DNA from 2 places in the Streptomyces sp. NPDC043685 genome. Region 1 is predicted to be linked to the other one. Evidence: riboswitches for the same ligand, from Rfam matches in the RefSeq annotation. Region 1 holds a riboswitch; the other holds the start of a gene.
What was found. Region 1 has a riboswitch for glycine ahead of gcvT (glycine cleavage system aminomethyltransferase GcvT). Riboswitches for the same ligand answer to the same signal wherever they lie in the genome.
Positions count from the first base shown of each region.

Region 1 (8,028 bases):
GTCGCAGGTGAGGCCGAGGTTGTGCTCCATGCCGATCTCGGCGGCGTTCTCCACCTGCTCGGGCGAGCCGCCGAGGACCTCGGCGAGGGCACCCGCGGCCATGGAGCAGGCGGAGCCGACCTCGCCCTGGCAGCCGACCTCGGCGCCGGAGATCGAGGCGTTCTCCTTGAAGAGCATGCCGATCGCGCCCGCGGCGAGCAGGAAGCGGACCACGCCCTCCTCGTCGGCGCCCGGCACGAAGTTCATGTAGTAGTGCAGGACCGCCGGGATGATGCCGGCGGCGCCGTTCGTCGGGGCGGTGACGACCCGGCCGCCCGCCGCGTTCTCCTCGTTCACCGCCATGGCGTACAGGGTGATCCACTCCATCGACAGGGCCAGCGGATCGCCCTCGGAGCGCAGCTTGCGCGCGGTGTTCGCGGCCCGGCGGCGCACCTTGAGACCGCCCGGCAGGATGCCCTCCTGGGACAGGCCGCGCGCCACGCAGTCCCGCATCACCTGCCAGATCTCCAGCAGGCCCTCGCGGATCTCCTCCTCGGAGCGCCAGGCCCGCTCGTTCTCCAGCATCAGCGCCGAGATGGACAGGCCAGTCTCTTCGGTGAGGCGCAGCAGCTCGTCGCCCGTGCGGAAGGGGTACTTGAGCACGGTGTCGTCGAGCTTGATCCGGTCCGCCCCGACCGCGTCCTCGTCGACGACGAACCCGCCGCCGACCGAGTAGTACGTCTTGGTCAGCAGCTCCGCGCCGGAGGCGTCGTATGCCCACAGCGTCATGCCGTTGGCGTGGTACGGCAGGGTCTTGCGGCGGTGCAGGACCATGTCGTCGTCGAAGGAGAACGCGACCTCGTGCTCGCCCAGCAGGTTCAGCCTGCCGCCGGCCTTGATCGCCTCCACCCGCTCGTCGGCACTCCCCACGTCCACGGTGCGCGGGGAGTCGCCCTCCAGGCCGAGCAGCACGGCCTTGGGCGTTCCGTGGCCGTGCCCGGTCGCGCCGAGCGAACCGTACAGTTCCGCGCGGACCTTGGCCGTAGGTGCCAGCAGCTCCTCGTTGCGCAGCCGCCGGGCGAACATCCGGGCCGCCCGCATCGGGCCGACGGTGTGGGAGCTGGACGGGCCGATGCCGATCGAGAACAGGTCGAAGACCGAGATGGCCACGGGGGGAACTCCTGACTACGGGGGTGGTGCCAAAGGGGTGGGTGCCGCGCCCGCTTGTGGCCGGCGCGGCCCCCGAAAGGTTTCTTCGCGGCCGTTGTGCGCCGCTTGTGGTGCTGTGCCGGTTACTTGTTCAGAGCCGGGTACAGCGGGTGCCGGTCGGCCAGGGCCTTCACCCGGGCCTTGAGGGCATCCGCGTCGTACGACGGCTTCAGCGCCTCGGCGATGACGTCCGCGACCTCGGCGAAGTCCTCGGCCCCGAAGCCGCGGGTGGCCAGGGCCGGGGTGCCGATCCGCAGACCGGACGTCACCATCGGCGGACGCGGGTCGTTCGGGATCGCGTTCCGGTTGACGGTGATGCCCACCTCGTGGAGGCGGTCCTCGGCCTGCTGGCCGTCCAGCTCCGAGTGGCGCAGGTCGACCAGGACGAGGTGCACGTCCGTGCCGCCGGACAGGACGTCCACGCCCACGGCCCGGACGTCGTCCTTCACCAGACGTTCGGCCAGGATGCGGGCACCCTCCAGCGTACGGCGCTGGCGCTCCTTGAAGTCGTCCGAGGCGGCGACCTTGAAGGCGACGGCCTTGGCGGCGATCACATGCTCCAGCGGACCACCCTGCTGACCGGGGAAGACGGCGGAGTTGATCTTCTTGGCCAGTTCGGCCGTGGAGAGGATCACACCGCCGCGCGGGCCGCCGAGGGTCTTGTGGGTCGTGGTGGTGACCACGTGCGCGTGCGGCACCGGGTTGGGGTGCAGCCCGGCCGCGACCAGCCCGGCGAAGTGGGCCATGTCGACCATCAGGTACGCGCCGACCTCGTCCGCGATCCGGCGGAACTCGGCGAAGTCCAGCTGCCGCGGGTACGCCGACCAGCCGGCCACGATCAGCTTCGGCCTGGACTCCTTGGCGAGGCGCTCCACCTCGGCCATGTCGACCCGGCCGTCCTCGCCCACGTGGTAGGCGACCACGTCGTAGAGCTTGCCGGAGAAGTTGATCTTCATGCCGTGGGTCAGGTGACCACCGTGGGCGAGGTTCAGGCCCATGATGGTGTCGCCCGGCTTGAGCAGCGCGAACATCGCGGCCGCGTTGGCCTGGGCGCCCGAGTGCGGCTGCACGTTGGCGTGCTCGGCGCCGAACAGCTCCTTGACCCGGTCGATCGCGATCTGCTCGACCACGTCGACGTGCTCGCAGCCGCCGTAGTAGCGGCGGCCCGGGTAACCCTCGGCGTACTTGTTGGTGAGGACCGAGCCCTGCGCCTCCATGACCGCGACCGGGGCGAAGTTCTCCGAGGCGATCATCTCCAGCGTGGACTGCTGGCGGTGCAGCTCGGCGTCGACCGCGGCGGCCACGGCCGGGTCGAGCTCGTGCAGGGGTGTGTTCAGGACGGACATACGGCTACGACTCCTCAGCCCGCGGAGAACGCGGTGTACTCGTCGGCGGAGAGCAGGTCGCCCGGCTCGTCCGTGACCCGCACCTTGAACAGCCAGCCGCCCTCGAAGGGGGCCGAGTTCACCAGCGACGGGTCGTTGACGACGTCCTCGTTGACCTCGGTGACCTCACCGGAGACCGGCGAGTACAGGTCGGACACCGACTTGGTCGACTCCAGCTCGCCGCAGGTCTCACCGGCGGACACGGAGTCACCGACCTCGGGAAGCTGGACGAACACGACATCGCCGAGCGCGTTGGCCGCGTGCTCCGTGATGCCGACCGTCGACACGCCGTCCTCGGCGGCCGACAGCCACTCGTGCTCCTTGCTGTAGCGCAGCTCAGTGGGGTTGCTCATGGCCTGAATTCTCCTGTACGCGCGGGAGTGCTGTGGAAGGGGGGACTGCTGATGAGCCGGTGCGACGGTGGCCGGGCCGCGGGTGGCGGCCCCCTGGCCAGTGTCTACTTCTGCCGCTTGTAGAACGGCAGCGCCACGACCTCGTACGGCTCGTGACTGCCCCGGATGTCCACGCCCACGCCGGCCGTGCCGGGCGCGGCGTGCGCGGCGTCGACGTACGCCATCGCGATCGGCTTGCCGAGGGTGGGGGAGGGGGCGCCGGAGGTGACCTCGCCGATCACCTCGCCGCCGGCGACGACCGCGTACCCGGCGCGCGGGACGCGGCGGCCCTCGGCGACCAGGCCGACCAGCACGCGCGGCGGCCGGGACTCGGCCCGGGCGGCGGCCTCGCGCAGGGCCTCGCGCCCGACGAAGTCGCCCTCCTTCTCGAACTTCACCACGCGGCCGAGACCGGCGTCGAAGGGCGTCAGGGAGGTGGTCAGCTCATGCCCGTACAGCGGCATGCCGGCCTCCAGGCGCAGCGTGTCGCGGCAGGACAGCCCGCACGGGACCAGCCCGGCGCCCTCGCCGGCCTTGGTCAGGGCCTGCCACAGCTCGACGGCGTGCTCCGGCTTCACGAACAGCTCGAAGCCGTCCTCACCGGTGTAACCGGTACGGGCGATCAGGGCCGGGACACCCGCGACCGTGCCGGGCAGCCCGGCGTAGTACTTCAGCCCGTCGAGGTCGGCGTCGGTCAGGGACTTCAGGATCCCGGGCGACTCGGGTCCCTGGACGGCGATGAGCGCGTAGGCGTCCCGGTCGTCGCGCACCTCGGCGTCGAAGCCGGCGGCGCGCTCGGCCAGCGCGTCCAGGACGACCTGGGCGTTGGAGGCGTTGGCGACGACCATGTACTCGGTCTCGCCCAGGCGGTAGACGATCAGATCGTCCAGGATGCCGCCGTCTGCCCGGCAGATCATGGTGTAGCGGGCGCGGCCCGGCTTCACACCGCCGATGTTGCCCACCAGGGCGTAGTCCAGCAGGGCGGCGGCCTGCGGCCCGGTGACGGTGATCTCGCCCATGTGGGAGAGGTCGAACAGCCCGGCCCTCGTGCGCACGGCGGTGTGCTCGTCGCGCTCGGAGCCGTAGCGCAGGGGCATGTCCCAGCCGGCGAAGTCGGTCATCGTCGCGCCGAGCGAACGATGCAGGGCATCGAGCGCGGTGTGACGGAGTTCTCCTGTACTGCTCACGGTCGGTCGTCTCCCAGGGCGATGACGGGGCGAGGTCGTTCCTCCCCATCTGTCATCGGAACCTGAGAGGTTCGCCATGACCGCACGGGTCCATGGCTTGCACCTTGGGTGGAGCCGCTGTCGCAGCGGCCCGCTTTTCAGATGTGCCTCGCCCGCGCGGTAACGGGGCCTGAGAGATTCAAGGGAGGGACTTGCTCCTTCGGCGCCCCAGCGTCAGCGGTGCTGGGAACTCTCCCGCGCGGATTCAAACGGCCGGTATGCAGTTGGCGGGCACATCATTGCACGCATCCTTCCGGCGCGGCAGGGGGACCTTTCACAGGGAGTGCACGAGTCCCGCCCCCGCGGTGCCGCGACCTGTAGCAGCCCTGTTGCAGGACGCGAACGTAAATGAGAGGCCTGCGGCATTACCTTCTCTTTACACTCGGCGGGGATGGGACTCCGTACCTGGCCCCAGGGGAGGACATCACGGTGAACAGGACCACCGCGTACGCGACGACGGGCATCGCGCTGCCCGAGCAGCCGGCCGGCGCTCCGGTCCGGGCGGTCCGCGCCCCGGCTCCGGCGCCGGCACCGGTCGTCCGCGATCTGCGCGGCCGTGCCGGGCGCGGCCCGCGCGCGTTGCTGTTCGGCCCCCGCGACCTCGTCGTGGTCACGGGTCTGCCCGGCAGCGGCAAGTCCACGCTGATGCGGCGCACGGTGCCGGGCCGGCGCATCGACTCCCAGGACGCCCGCGACCGCTGGGAGCGCCGCGTGCCGCGCGCCCTGCCCTACGCGCTCTACCGCCCGCTCGTCCGGCTCGCCCACTACGCCGGGCTGCGGCGCGCCCTGCGCACGGGTGAGGGCGTCGTCGTGCACGACTGCGGCACCCAGGCCTGGGTCCGCCGCTGGCTGGCCCGCGAGGCCCGCCGCCGGGGCGGCACACTGCACCTGCTGATCCTCGACGTCACCCCCGAGCAGGCCCTGGCCGGCCAGCGCGACCGGGGGCGCGGCGTCACGCGGTACGCGTTCCTGCGCCACCGCGCGGCGAGCACCCGGCTGCTGCGCGCGGTGGAGCGCGGGGAGCTCCCCGCGGGCTGCGGCTCGGCCGTCCTCGCCGACCGCGACACGGCGAACGCCCTGCACCGAATCGGCTTCACCGGCCGCTGAGGACACAGAACCGGCTCACCGGCCGGGGCCATCGGGCCGCCGACAACGACCCCCGCCGCCCCAGCCGCGCCGGCCCGACCTGCCGACCGGATCGCGCCCGCCACCGCACGCCGAGCTCACCCGGAAGGCCGGGCCCGAACAGCGGGCCGCGTCGCATTGGCGCGGGGGGAAAGGGGAGCGGCTCGCTCCGGACCGTTGATCGGGTCCGGATCGCTGATCCGCCCCGGACGGCCGACGCGGCCCGGTCCGCCGTCTACTGCCGGGCCTCCTGGCCGAAGCTCGGGTCGGCTGTGGGTCCGACCGGAACGGGCGTCCAGGGCGAGGTCTGCCGACTGGCTCCGGCCCGCTGACCCGATCCGGCCCGGTCCGCCGTCGACCGCCGGGCCTCCCGGCCGAACCCCCGGGTCGGCTGTGGGTCCGACCGGGAACGGCGTCCGGGGCGAGGTCTGCCGACTGGCTCCGGGCCGGCGTGGGCCCCGGCCCGCTGGCCCGGACCGGCCCGCTGGCCCGGACCGGCCCGCTGGCCCGGACCGGCCCGCTGGCCCGGACCGGCCCGCTGACCCGATCCGGCCCGGTCCGCCGTCCACTGCCGGGCCTCCTGGCCGAAGCTCGGGTCGGCTGTGGGTCCGACCGGGACCGGCGTCCGGGGTGCGGTCTGCCGATTGCTCTTGGCCGGCGTCGGCCCCGGCCCGCTGATCCGGACCGGCCCGCTGACTCGTTCCCGCCCGGCCCGCCGTCCACTGCCGGGCCTCCCGGCCGAACCTCGGGTCGGCTGTGGGCCAGACCGGGACCGGCGTCCACGGCCAGGTCCGCCGACTCGCTCCGGCCCGCTGACCCGATACGGCCCGGCCCGCTGACCCGGCCCGGCCGGTTCGAGGACCGGCCCGGCCCGCGGCCGGGCCCTCGCTTCTTCGAGCCGTTAGCCTTTTGAGCCACAGCAGTGGTTCCAGGCAGGCGGTAGGCAGATGGACTTCCCGGCGGACTTCTCCGCGGACTTTCCGGCGCAGACGCAGACCCACCCGCACGGCGGTTGGCCCGGCAACGAGCTGGAGGAGGTGCTCTCGGCTTCCCTCGGCGCCGGTCCGGCGGCCGGTGGGCGGATCGTGGAGGTGCTCGGCCGGAGCTTCGTGTGGGTCCCGCTGCCCAACGGCGGCGGTCCGCACAGCGGCCCCCTCGACCTGCCCGGCATCGAGATCGAGGGTCAGGCCTTCGTGCCGGTGTTCAGCTCCGAGGAGCAGTTCCGCCAGGTCGTCGGCTCGCACATGTCGTACACCATCGCGCCCGCCGTGGAGTTCGCCCGCGGCCTGCCCCCGCACGCGGGGATGGTGATCAACCCGGGCGGTGTGGTGGGCATCCCGCTCCCGCCGGCCGCCGTGGCGGAGGTGTGCCGGGCCGGGCGGACCCCGCTGGACGGCCCCGCGAGCGGCGGCCGGGTCCGCCTCTTCGAGCCCGACTGGAAGGACGACCCGGTGGACTTCCTGGCCGCCGCGTCCGCCGAGTTCGAGGCCACCGGCGTCGTCGTCACGGCCCGACGCTGCCTAGCCGTCATCGAGACCGCCGAGCCCGTGATGTTCGTGGGTGTCGAACTCTCCCAGTGGGAGGGCGACCTGCGCGCGCTCCCACTGGAGGCCCTCACCCGGGCCGTCACCGCCGTCCCGGCCCCCTGGCAGGTCAACCTGGTGCTCCTGGACGTGACGGAGGACCCGGTGGGCGCCTGGATGAGGGAACGGGTCCGGCCCTTCTACCAGCGGTAGCCCGGCCGTCCGAGGCGCGCCGGGCCGTGTCGTCGTGCGACCGCGCCGCCCGGGCGCGCTCCACCACCCGCCACCCGCGGGCCGCACCGCCTGACGGCACCAGTCCCGGGGGCCGGTCACGGGCTTAAGCTAGGGCACCGTCGAGGTGTTGTACGAAGGGGCGGTAAAGGTGAGCGCGAGCGGCACGGCCGCGGCCGGACAGGTCGAGCACATGCTGCGCCAGGTCACGCCCGGGCGTTACGACGCCTACGAGGCACTCCTGCGCGCGCTCGCGACCCCGCACAGCGGCCAGGTCTGGATGCTCCTGTGGCACGGGCAGGCCGGCTCGCCCGACGCCCAGTACGGGAACATGGACGTCGACGGCTTCGGCTACGCCCCGTGTGTGACCTCCGCCCAGGAGCTCTCCGCCAGCGGCTGGAACCGCTCGTACGAGGTGGTCGACGGGATCGACGTCGCCCGCGCCCTCTATCCCGACCACTTCGGCCTCTGGCTCAACCCGCACGCGCCCGGCGGCGGCGTCGGCATCCCCTGGCTCGACCTGCGCAGAATCGCCACGGGTCTGGACCGCCAGCCCGCCGGCCCGCTGCGGCTGTCCGAACCCGCCATCGAGATCCCGCAGTTCTACGCCCTGCTCGCGCAGAACGCCCACCGCACCCCGGCCGTCCGCTCCCTGCGCCGCGCCTGGGTGCAGCCCGCGCTCGGAGCGCCGTACCTCGCCATCGGACTGGACGTGTACGACACGTCTCCGCCGGCGGTGGACTCCGTGCGCGCGATGATGCAGCAGTCCCTCGGCGCCGTGCCCGACGGGCTGCCCGTGTCGACCGTCGCCATGTCCGACGAGCACGACCCGGTCGCCATGTGGCTGCGGGCGAAGGCCCGCCCCTTCTACGACCGCGAGGCGCACGCCACGGCCCCCGTCCAGGCCCCGGCCTCGGGCTACGGATACCCTCCGGCCCCGGGCAGGTACTGACACCTC
Region 1 covers NZ_JBWKCH010000012.1:27,187-35,214, forward strand. Annotated here, with positions in the region: gene AC0665_RS32775 (L-serine ammonia-lyase) at 1-1,149, opposite strand, end outside; gene glyA (serine hydroxymethyltransferase) at 1,272-2,534, opposite strand; gene gcvH (glycine cleavage system protein GcvH) at 2,549-2,926, opposite strand; gene gcvT (glycine cleavage system aminomethyltransferase GcvT) at 3,031-4,152, opposite strand; glycine riboswitch at 4,192-4,299, opposite strand; glycine riboswitch at 4,300-4,399, opposite strand; gene AC0665_RS32795 (AAA family ATPase) at 4,621-5,298, shown strand; gene AC0665_RS32800 (enhanced serine sensitivity protein SseB) at 6,264-7,052, shown strand; gene AC0665_RS32805 (enhanced serine sensitivity protein SseB C-terminal domain-containing protein) at 7,222-8,022, shown strand.

Region 2 (8,028 bases), on a different contig from region 1:
CATCCTGTGGTTCGCCGGCGCCTCCGCGATGGCGGGTCTGCTCAATCTGATGCCGCGCTACCTGCCCCGGTACGGCATGGCCCCGCACTGGGCCCGGGCGGTGCGGCCGATGGTCATCGTCTTCACCCTGATCGCCTTCCTGGTGACCTGGATCTTCGACGCGGACGTCAACGCCCAGGGCGGTGCCTACGCCACCGGTGTGCTCGTCCTCATCAGCTCCGCCGCGATCGCCGTGACCATCGCCGCCCGCAAGGCCCGCCAGCGGAACTGGACTTTCGCCTTCGCGGTGATCTCCGCGGTGTTCCTCTACACGACCGTGCTCAACGTCATCGAGCGCCCCGACGGCGTGAAGATCGGCGGCTGCTTCATCGCCGGCATCATCCTGGTGTCCCTGCTGTCACGGCTGGCCCGGGCGTTCGAACTGCGCGTGACCAGCGTGACGCTGGACGACATGGCGGAACGCTTCGTCCGGGACATGGCCAGCCGCCGGATGCGGTTCATCGCCAACGAGCCCGACCGGCGCGACATCGCCGAGTACCGCGACAAGATCGAGCAGATCCGGCACGACAACGACGTAAGCGGGCAGGAGGACTTCGTCTTCGTCGAGGTGACGGTGACCGACCCGTCCGAGTTCGAAGCGGGGCTGACCGTGCGGGGCGAGGTGCTGCACGGCCGCTACCGGGTGCTGACCCTGGAGTCGTCCTCCATCCCCAACGCCCTGGCGGCGCTCTTGCTGTATGTCCGCGACGCGACCGGCCGCACGCCGCACATCTACTTCGAGTGGACCGAGGGCGGGCCCTTCGCCAACCTCCTGCGCTTCTTCCTGTTCGGCCAGGGCGAGGTCGCCCCGGTGACCCGCGAGGTGCTGCGGGAGGCGGAACCGGACCGGAAGCGGCGGCCGAGGGTGCACGTGGGCTGAGTCAGGCGGTCGCGCCCCTCCGGCCGAAGCCCCGGCGCCGCGGGCGCACCACGATCTGCCCGTAGTGGACCTCGCCCGTGATCCGTATCCGCAGCAGGACGGGGGCGTCGGCCGGCCGTCGTGCCTTGATCCCGGAGTAGTGCAGGTCCAGGCCGCCGGTGTCCACGACGACGCCCGGCCGGGTCAGCAGCTTCAGGGCACCGGCACGCAGGTCCAGGTCGATGTCGAGCGTGTCGTGGACGATCACCGCGTCGGTGAGGTCGAGCGTGACCTCGCCCCACGCCGAGCGGATCTCCAGCCGCCGGGGCACCACCCAGCCGTCGCCCCGCCGGGTCGAGGCCCCCTCCTGACGGATCCGGACCACCTCCTCGGCCTCGGTGACGGCCTGGCCGGCCGGCACGGGCCGATCCGCAGTCAGCACGGCGAGCTCACCGACCGTACGGGCGGACAGCGCGACCTCCAGCCGCGCCTCCAGCTCCTCCAGGGTCAGCCGGCCGTCTCCCGCGGCGACGCGCAGTACGTCCACGATCCGGTCCCGGTCCGCGTGCGACGCCCTCACCTCGGGCGATCCCACGCTCCGCACGATCTCGGCCGCCATCACTCCACCCCCGGTCCCCCGGGCACGCCGCCCGGCCGTCCACTCGAGGACTAACGCTATATCGCGTTATACCCCAGGGCCAACCCCCGCACCCGCCGTCGTCTCTCCCCGCCCCCTATCGTGACCGGATGCAGTCCTACACGATCGGCCAGGCAGCACGGCTGCTCGGCGTGAGCCCGGACACCGCCCGGCGCTGGGCGGACGCGGGGCGCGTCACGACCCACCGCGACGAGACCGGGCGACGGCTCATCGACGGGCGCGACCTGGCCGCCTTCTCGGTCGAACTCGCCCGCTCCGGCGCCGTCGGGGAGGACACCCCCTACACCTCGGCCCGCAACGCCTTCCCGGGCATCGTCACCGCGATCAAGCTGGGCGACGTGGCCGCCCAGGTGGAGATCCAGGCCGGCCCGCACCGGCTCGTCTCCCTGCTCACCCGCGAGGCGGTGGAGGAACTGGGCCTGGAGGTCGGCATGGAGGCCACGGCCCGCGTGAAGTCGACGAACGTCCACATCGACCGCGTCTGAGCGTCGGGGGCGACGGCACCACCGACGCGGGCACCCGCATCCCCGGCTCGGCGCGGCCCCGGGGCTACCGTGCACCCATGAGCCTGAGCATCCGCAACCAGCTCCCCGGCACCGTCACCGCCGTCACCCCCGGCGAGGCCATGGCGGCGGTCGGGGTCCGTCTCGACGGTGGCCAGGACCTCACCGCCGCCATCACCCGTGAGGCCGCGGAAGACCTCCGTCTCACCCCGGGCACCGCCGTGCGCGCCCTGATGAAGTCCACGGAGGTCTCGCTGGCCACGGCCCCGATCGAGGGCCTGTCGATCCGCAACCAGCTCCCCGGCACGGTGACGGACATCGCGGCCGGCGACGCGATGGCCTCGGTCCGCGTCACGGTCGAGGGCGGCGAGCTGACCGCCGTGATCACCAGGGACGCGGCGGACGAGCTCGCCCTGTCACCCGGAATCCCGGTGGTCGCCCTGGTCAAGGCGACCGAGGTGTCACTCGCCACCGTCTGACGGCCCGGCGAACGCCGGGAGGGGCCCGCACCGCGGAGCCCCTCCCCGTGACCGGTCGGCCGGTCAGTCCTCGTACGCGTCCAGCGGCGGGCAGGAGCACACGAGGTTGCGGTCGCCGTAGGCCTGGTCGATGCGGCGCACCGGCGGCCAGTACTTGTCGGCGGGCGAGACCCCGGCCGGGAAGACGGCCTCCTCACGGCTGTAGGCGTGCTCCCACGCCCCGGCCAGCGCGCCGGCGGTGTGCGGGGCACCGCGCAGCGGGTTGTCCTGCGCGGGCCACTCACCGGAGCCGACCTTCTCGATCTCCGCCCGGATGGCGATCATCGCGTCGCAGAACCGGTCGAGTTCGGCGAGGTCCTCCGACTCGGTCGGTTCGATCATCAGCGTCCCGGCCACCGGGAACGACATCGTCGGCGCGTGGAAGCCGTAGTCGATCAGCCGCTTGGCCACGTCGTCGACGCTCACGCCGGTCGCCTTGGTCAGGGGCCGCAGGTCGATGATGCACTCGTGCGCGACCAGGCCGCCGGGGCCGGTGTAGAGCACCGGGTAGTGCGGCTCCAGCCGCTTGGCGATGTAGTTGGCGCTGAGCACCGCCACCTGCGTGGCCCGCTTGAGCCCCTCGCCGCCCATGAGGCGCACGTACGCCCACGAGATGGGCAGGATGCCCGCCGAGCCCCACGGCGCCGCGGAGATGGGCCCGACGCCCGTCTCGGGGCCCGCCTCGGGCTGCAGCGGGTGGTTCGGCAGGTAGGGGGCGAGGTGTTCGCGCACCGCCACCGGGCCGACGCCGGGGCCGCCGCCGCCGTGCGGGATGCAGAAGGTCTTGTGCAGGTTCAGGTGCGAGACGTCGCCGCCGAAGTGCCCCGGCTTGGCGAGCCCGACGAGCGCGTTGAGGTTGGCCCCGTCGACGTAGACCTGCCCGCCGGCCTCGTGCACCTGCGCGCAGATGTCGGCGACGTGCTCCTCGAACACGCCGTGGGTGGACGGGTAGGTGATCATCAGTACGGCCAGCTCGTCGCGGTACTGCTCGATCTTCGCCCGCAGGTCCTCGACGTCGATCTCGCCGTCCTCGGCGGTCTTCACGACGACGACCTTCATGCCGGCCATGACCGCGCTGGCGGCGTTGGTGCCGTGCGCGGACGACGGGATCAGGCACACGGTGCGCTGCTCGTCGCCGTTGGCCCGGTGGTACCCGCGGACCGCGAGCAGACCGGCCAGCTCGCCCTGCGACCCGGCGTTCGGCTGGAGGGAGACCTTGTCGTAGCCGGTGACCTCGGCGAGGCGGTCCTCCAGCTCGTGGATGAGGGTGAGGTAGCCCGCGGCCTGCTCGGCGGGGGCGAAGGGGTGCAGCTGCCCGAACTCGGGCCAGGTGACCGGCTCCATCTCCGTGGTCGCGTTGAGCTTCATGGTGCAGGAGCCCAGCGGGATCATGCCCCGGTCGAGCGCGTAGTCCCGGTCGGCCAGCTTGCGCAGGTAGCGCAGCATGGCCGTCTCGGAGCGGTGCTGGTGGAAGACCGGGTGCGTCAGGTAGTCGTCGGTCCGCAGCAGACCGGCCGGAAGCCCGTCCTCCGTGGCGGCATCCAGCGCTTCGACGACGCCCTCGACGCCGAAGGCGGCCCACACGGCCCGCAGCTGGGCGCGGGTGGTGGTCTCGTCGCAGGCGATGGCGACGTGGTCGGCGTCGACCCGGCGCAGGTTGACCCCGTTGTCCCGGGCGGCGGCCACGACCTCGGCGGCGCGGCCCTCGACCCGCACGGTCACCGTGTCGAAGTAGGAGCCGTGCACGACCTCGACCCCGCCGTTCGCGAGCCCGGCGGCGAGGACGGTGGCGTACCGGTGGGTGCGCCGCGCGATGCCCTTGAGGCCCTCGGGGCCGTGGTAGACGGCGTACATGCCGGCCATGACGGCGAGCAGCACCTGCGCGGTGCAGATGTTGCTGGTGGCCTTCTCCCGGCGGATGTGCTGCTCACGCGTCTGCAGCGCCAGCCGGTAGGCCTTGTTGCCGTCGGCGTCGACGGACACGCCGACGAGCCGCCCGGGCAGGCTGCGCGCCATCTTGTCCTGGACGGCCATGTAGCCGGCGTGCGGACCGCCGAAGCCCATCGGCACGCCGAAGCGCTGCGTCGTCCCGACCGCGATGTCCGCCCCGAGCTCGCCGGGGGACTTCAGCAGCGTCAGCGCCAGCAGATCGGCGGCGACGGTGACGAGCGCCCCGAGTTCGTGCGCCTGGTCGATGACGGGCTTGATGTCCCGCACGGCTCCGGAGGCGCCCGGGTACTGGATCAGTACGCCGTTGATCTCGCGCTCGGCGATCTCGGCGGGGATGCCGTCGCCGAGGTCGGCGACGACGACCTCGACGCCGGTCGGCTCGGCGCGGGTCCGGATCACCGCGATGGTCTGCGGCAGCGCGTCCGCGTCGACCAGGAACAGGCCCTTCTTGTTCTTGCCCAGACGCCGCGACAGCGCCATGGCCTCGGCGGCCGCTGTGCCCTCGTCGAGCAGCGAGGCGCCGGAGGTGGGCAGTCCGGTCAGGTCGGCGACCATGGTCTGGAAGTTCAGCAGCGCTTCGAGCCGGCCCTGCGAGATCTCCGGCTGGTACGGCGTGTAGGCCGTGTACCAGGACGGGTTCTCCATGACGTTGCGCAGGATGACCGGCGGCGTGAACGTGCCGTAGTAGCCGAGGCCGATCATGGAGCCGAGGACCTGGTTGCGGTCGGCCAGCGAGCGCAGCTCGGCGATCACCTCGGCCTCGCTGCGGGCGCCCGGCAGGTCCAGTGCCTCGGCGCTCGCGATCACGGCCGGGACCGCGGCGGCGGTGAGCTCGTCCAGCGAGCCGTAGCCGACGTGCGCGAGCATCTTGGCGCAGGCCTCGTGGTCGGGGCCGATGTGGCGCTGCTCGAAGGGGGCTGCCTCTTCGAGCTCGGAGAGCGGAATGCGGTGGGCGGTCATTACGGAGGCCTCCTGGTCGACACGACCTGCGAGGGGCACCACGGCACGGGTACCCGGACGGCCTCCCCCTCTGTCATCTCAACCTGAGAGCTTCACCGGATCGCCCGAGGGCGCCCGGTTTTCACCGTCGGTGAGAGCGGAAGCCGTCGACACCCGCCCTGCTTTCCAGAGTGACCTCGTCCGTGCGGTACGTGAGCCTGAGAGATTCCGGGGAGGATTTGCTCCTTCGGCGCCTCCGATGACGTCTGGAGGACTCTCCCGCACGGGGTCAACAGCCGCTGCCAGCGTACCAGCGCGGTCAACGCACGAACCTTCGAGTGGCCGCATCCGCACTTGTACCGTTTTGTAGTGCTTACGGATGAGGTGCGACCATGTGGAGGGCCCGTGCGAACCGATATCGATCCGCGCAACCTGATCGGCCGCAAGGCGTTCGACCGCAGGGGGGCCAGGATCGGCACGATCGACGAGGTCTACCTCGACGACGCCACCGGCGAACCGGAGTGGGCCGCCATACGGACCGGCCTGTTCAGCAGGGACGCTTTCGTCCCCCTGGAGCCCAGCGAACTGATCGAGGGGGCCCTGCACGTCCCCTTCGACCGCGCCCTGATCAAGGACGCCCCCGACTTCGGTGTGGGCCGTCACCTCTCCCCCGAGCAGGAACTGCAGCTCTACCACCACTACGGCCTCGACGTCGCCGCCCCGCCGCCGCTCCCCGACCACGACTTCGGCAAGCTGGCGGGCACCGACGAGACGGCCTGAGACCCCGCTCCGGGCACCTCTCCTCCCCCATCCGGCCCCGATAACACCAACGGCAACGGGTCGGCCGCCTCCAGCTGCGGATCGTCGATCCGGAAGGTGCGCACGCGCCCGGGCTCCGACGAGGGCGTCTCGAACCGCACGGTGACCCGCCCCAGGCCGCTGCCCTGCACCCAGCCGTGCCCGAACTCGGCATGCCGCACGTCGCGCCCGGCGGGCCATCGGCGCTCGGCCGGCGCCGGCTGCTTCTCGACCGGCGCCGGGGCCTGCTCCTCGGCCGGGCCCTCGGCGACCGCCCGCTCCCCCGCCGCCTGCGCGAACAGGTCCTCCTGCGTGTAGTCGGCGAGCCCGCTCACGCCCACCCCGAGCAGCCGCACCCCGCCCGTGGTGTCGACCGAGTCCAGCAGTCTGGCCGCCGCCTCCCGGATCACCGCGGGATCGTCCGTCGGCCCGCGCAGCGTCTCGGATCTCGTGAGCGTCGAGAAGTCGTAGCGCCGCACCTTCAGCACGATGGTCCGCCCCGACAGCCCGGCCCCGCGCAGCCGCCGCACACACCGCTCGGCGAGCCGCTGCACCTCCAGCCCGACCCGCGTCCGGTCGTGGATGTCGACGTCGTAGGTGTCCTCGACGGACACCGACTTGGCCTCGCGCTCCGCCACCACGGGCCGGTCGTCCCGCGCCAGGGCCATGGCGTACAGCCCATGCCCGTGCGCCTTGCCCAGCAGCCGGACCAGCTCGTCCTCGCCCGCCTCGACGATCTCCTCGACCGTGGTGATGCCGGCCCGCCGCAGATGGTCGCCGGTCGCCGGCCCCACCCCCGGCAGCGTCCGCACCGACATCGGCCCGAGCATCGCCCGCTCGGTGCCCGGCTCGATCACGACCAGCCCATCGGGCTTGGCCTCCTCCGAGGCGATCTTGGCGAGCATCTTGGAGGCGGCGAGACCCACCGACCCCGTAAGCCCTGTGACGGCCCGGATGTCCGCGCGCAGCTTCACCCCGGCCAGCCGCGCCGACCGCTCGTCCCAGGCCACTCCTCCGGCCTCCAGGTCCACGAACGCCTCGTCCAGGCTCAGCGGCTCCACCAGCGGCGACAACGCGCGCAGCAGCTCCATCACACGCTCGCTGATCGAGCGGTAGAAGTCGAAGCGCGGCACGAGATACGCGGCGTTTGGAGCGAGCCGTCTGGCCTGCCCCATGGGCATCGCCGAATGCACCCCGAAGACCCGCGCCTCGTACGAGGCGGTCGCCACCACGCCTCGCGGCCCGAGCCCGCCCACGACCACGGCCTTGCCGCGCAGACTCGGCTTGGACGCCTGCTCCACCGAGGCGTAGAAGGCATCCATGTCGAGATGCAGGATCGTGGGCGCGGTTCTCACACCTCCGATGCTGCCCTACGCCACTGACAACGCCTTGCGCGGCCACCCCGACAGCGGCGGGGGAAACCGCTTGCGGCCCGGCGCGGAAACGTCCCGCCTCGAGCGACCACGTCCGTCCACCCGCCGCAGGACGGCTCAGACGGCCCGGTTGCGCCGGCGCGCCAGTTCGTCCGCCGGGTTGGGCCCGACCAGGGTCTCGCCGGTGTCGATCCGCTCGCCGTGCAGCTGGGACAGCGCGCTCTCGACGTCCCGCCACACCACGCCCACGGCGATCCCGAACACCCCTTGCCCACCCTGGAGCAGGGCGTGCACCTCGTCGGGCGAGGTGCACTCGTAGACCGTAGCGCCGTCGCTCATCAGCGTCATGCGCTCCAGGTCGCTGAAACCGCGTTCCCTGAGGTGCTGGACG
Region 2 covers NZ_JBWKCH010000005.1:707,047-715,074, forward strand. Annotated here, with positions in the region: gene AC0665_RS20160 (APC family permease) at 1-919, shown strand, start outside; gene AC0665_RS20165 (DUF1707 SHOCT-like domain-containing protein) at 921-1,517, opposite strand; gene AC0665_RS20170 (TOBE domain-containing protein) at 1,646-2,041, shown strand; gene AC0665_RS20175 (TOBE domain-containing protein) at 2,119-2,538, shown strand; gene gcvP (aminomethyl-transferring glycine dehydrogenase) at 2,602-5,487, opposite strand; glycine riboswitch at 5,663-5,758, opposite strand; gene AC0665_RS20185 (PRC-barrel domain-containing protein) at 5,872-6,246, shown strand; gene AC0665_RS20190 (DNA polymerase IV) at 6,165-7,619, opposite strand; gene AC0665_RS20195 (MerR family transcriptional regulator) at 7,755-8,028, opposite strand, start outside.
Region 2: another riboswitch for glycine. It lies ahead of gcvP (aminomethyl-transferring glycine dehydrogenase); the one in region 1 lies ahead of gcvT (glycine cleavage system aminomethyltransferase GcvT).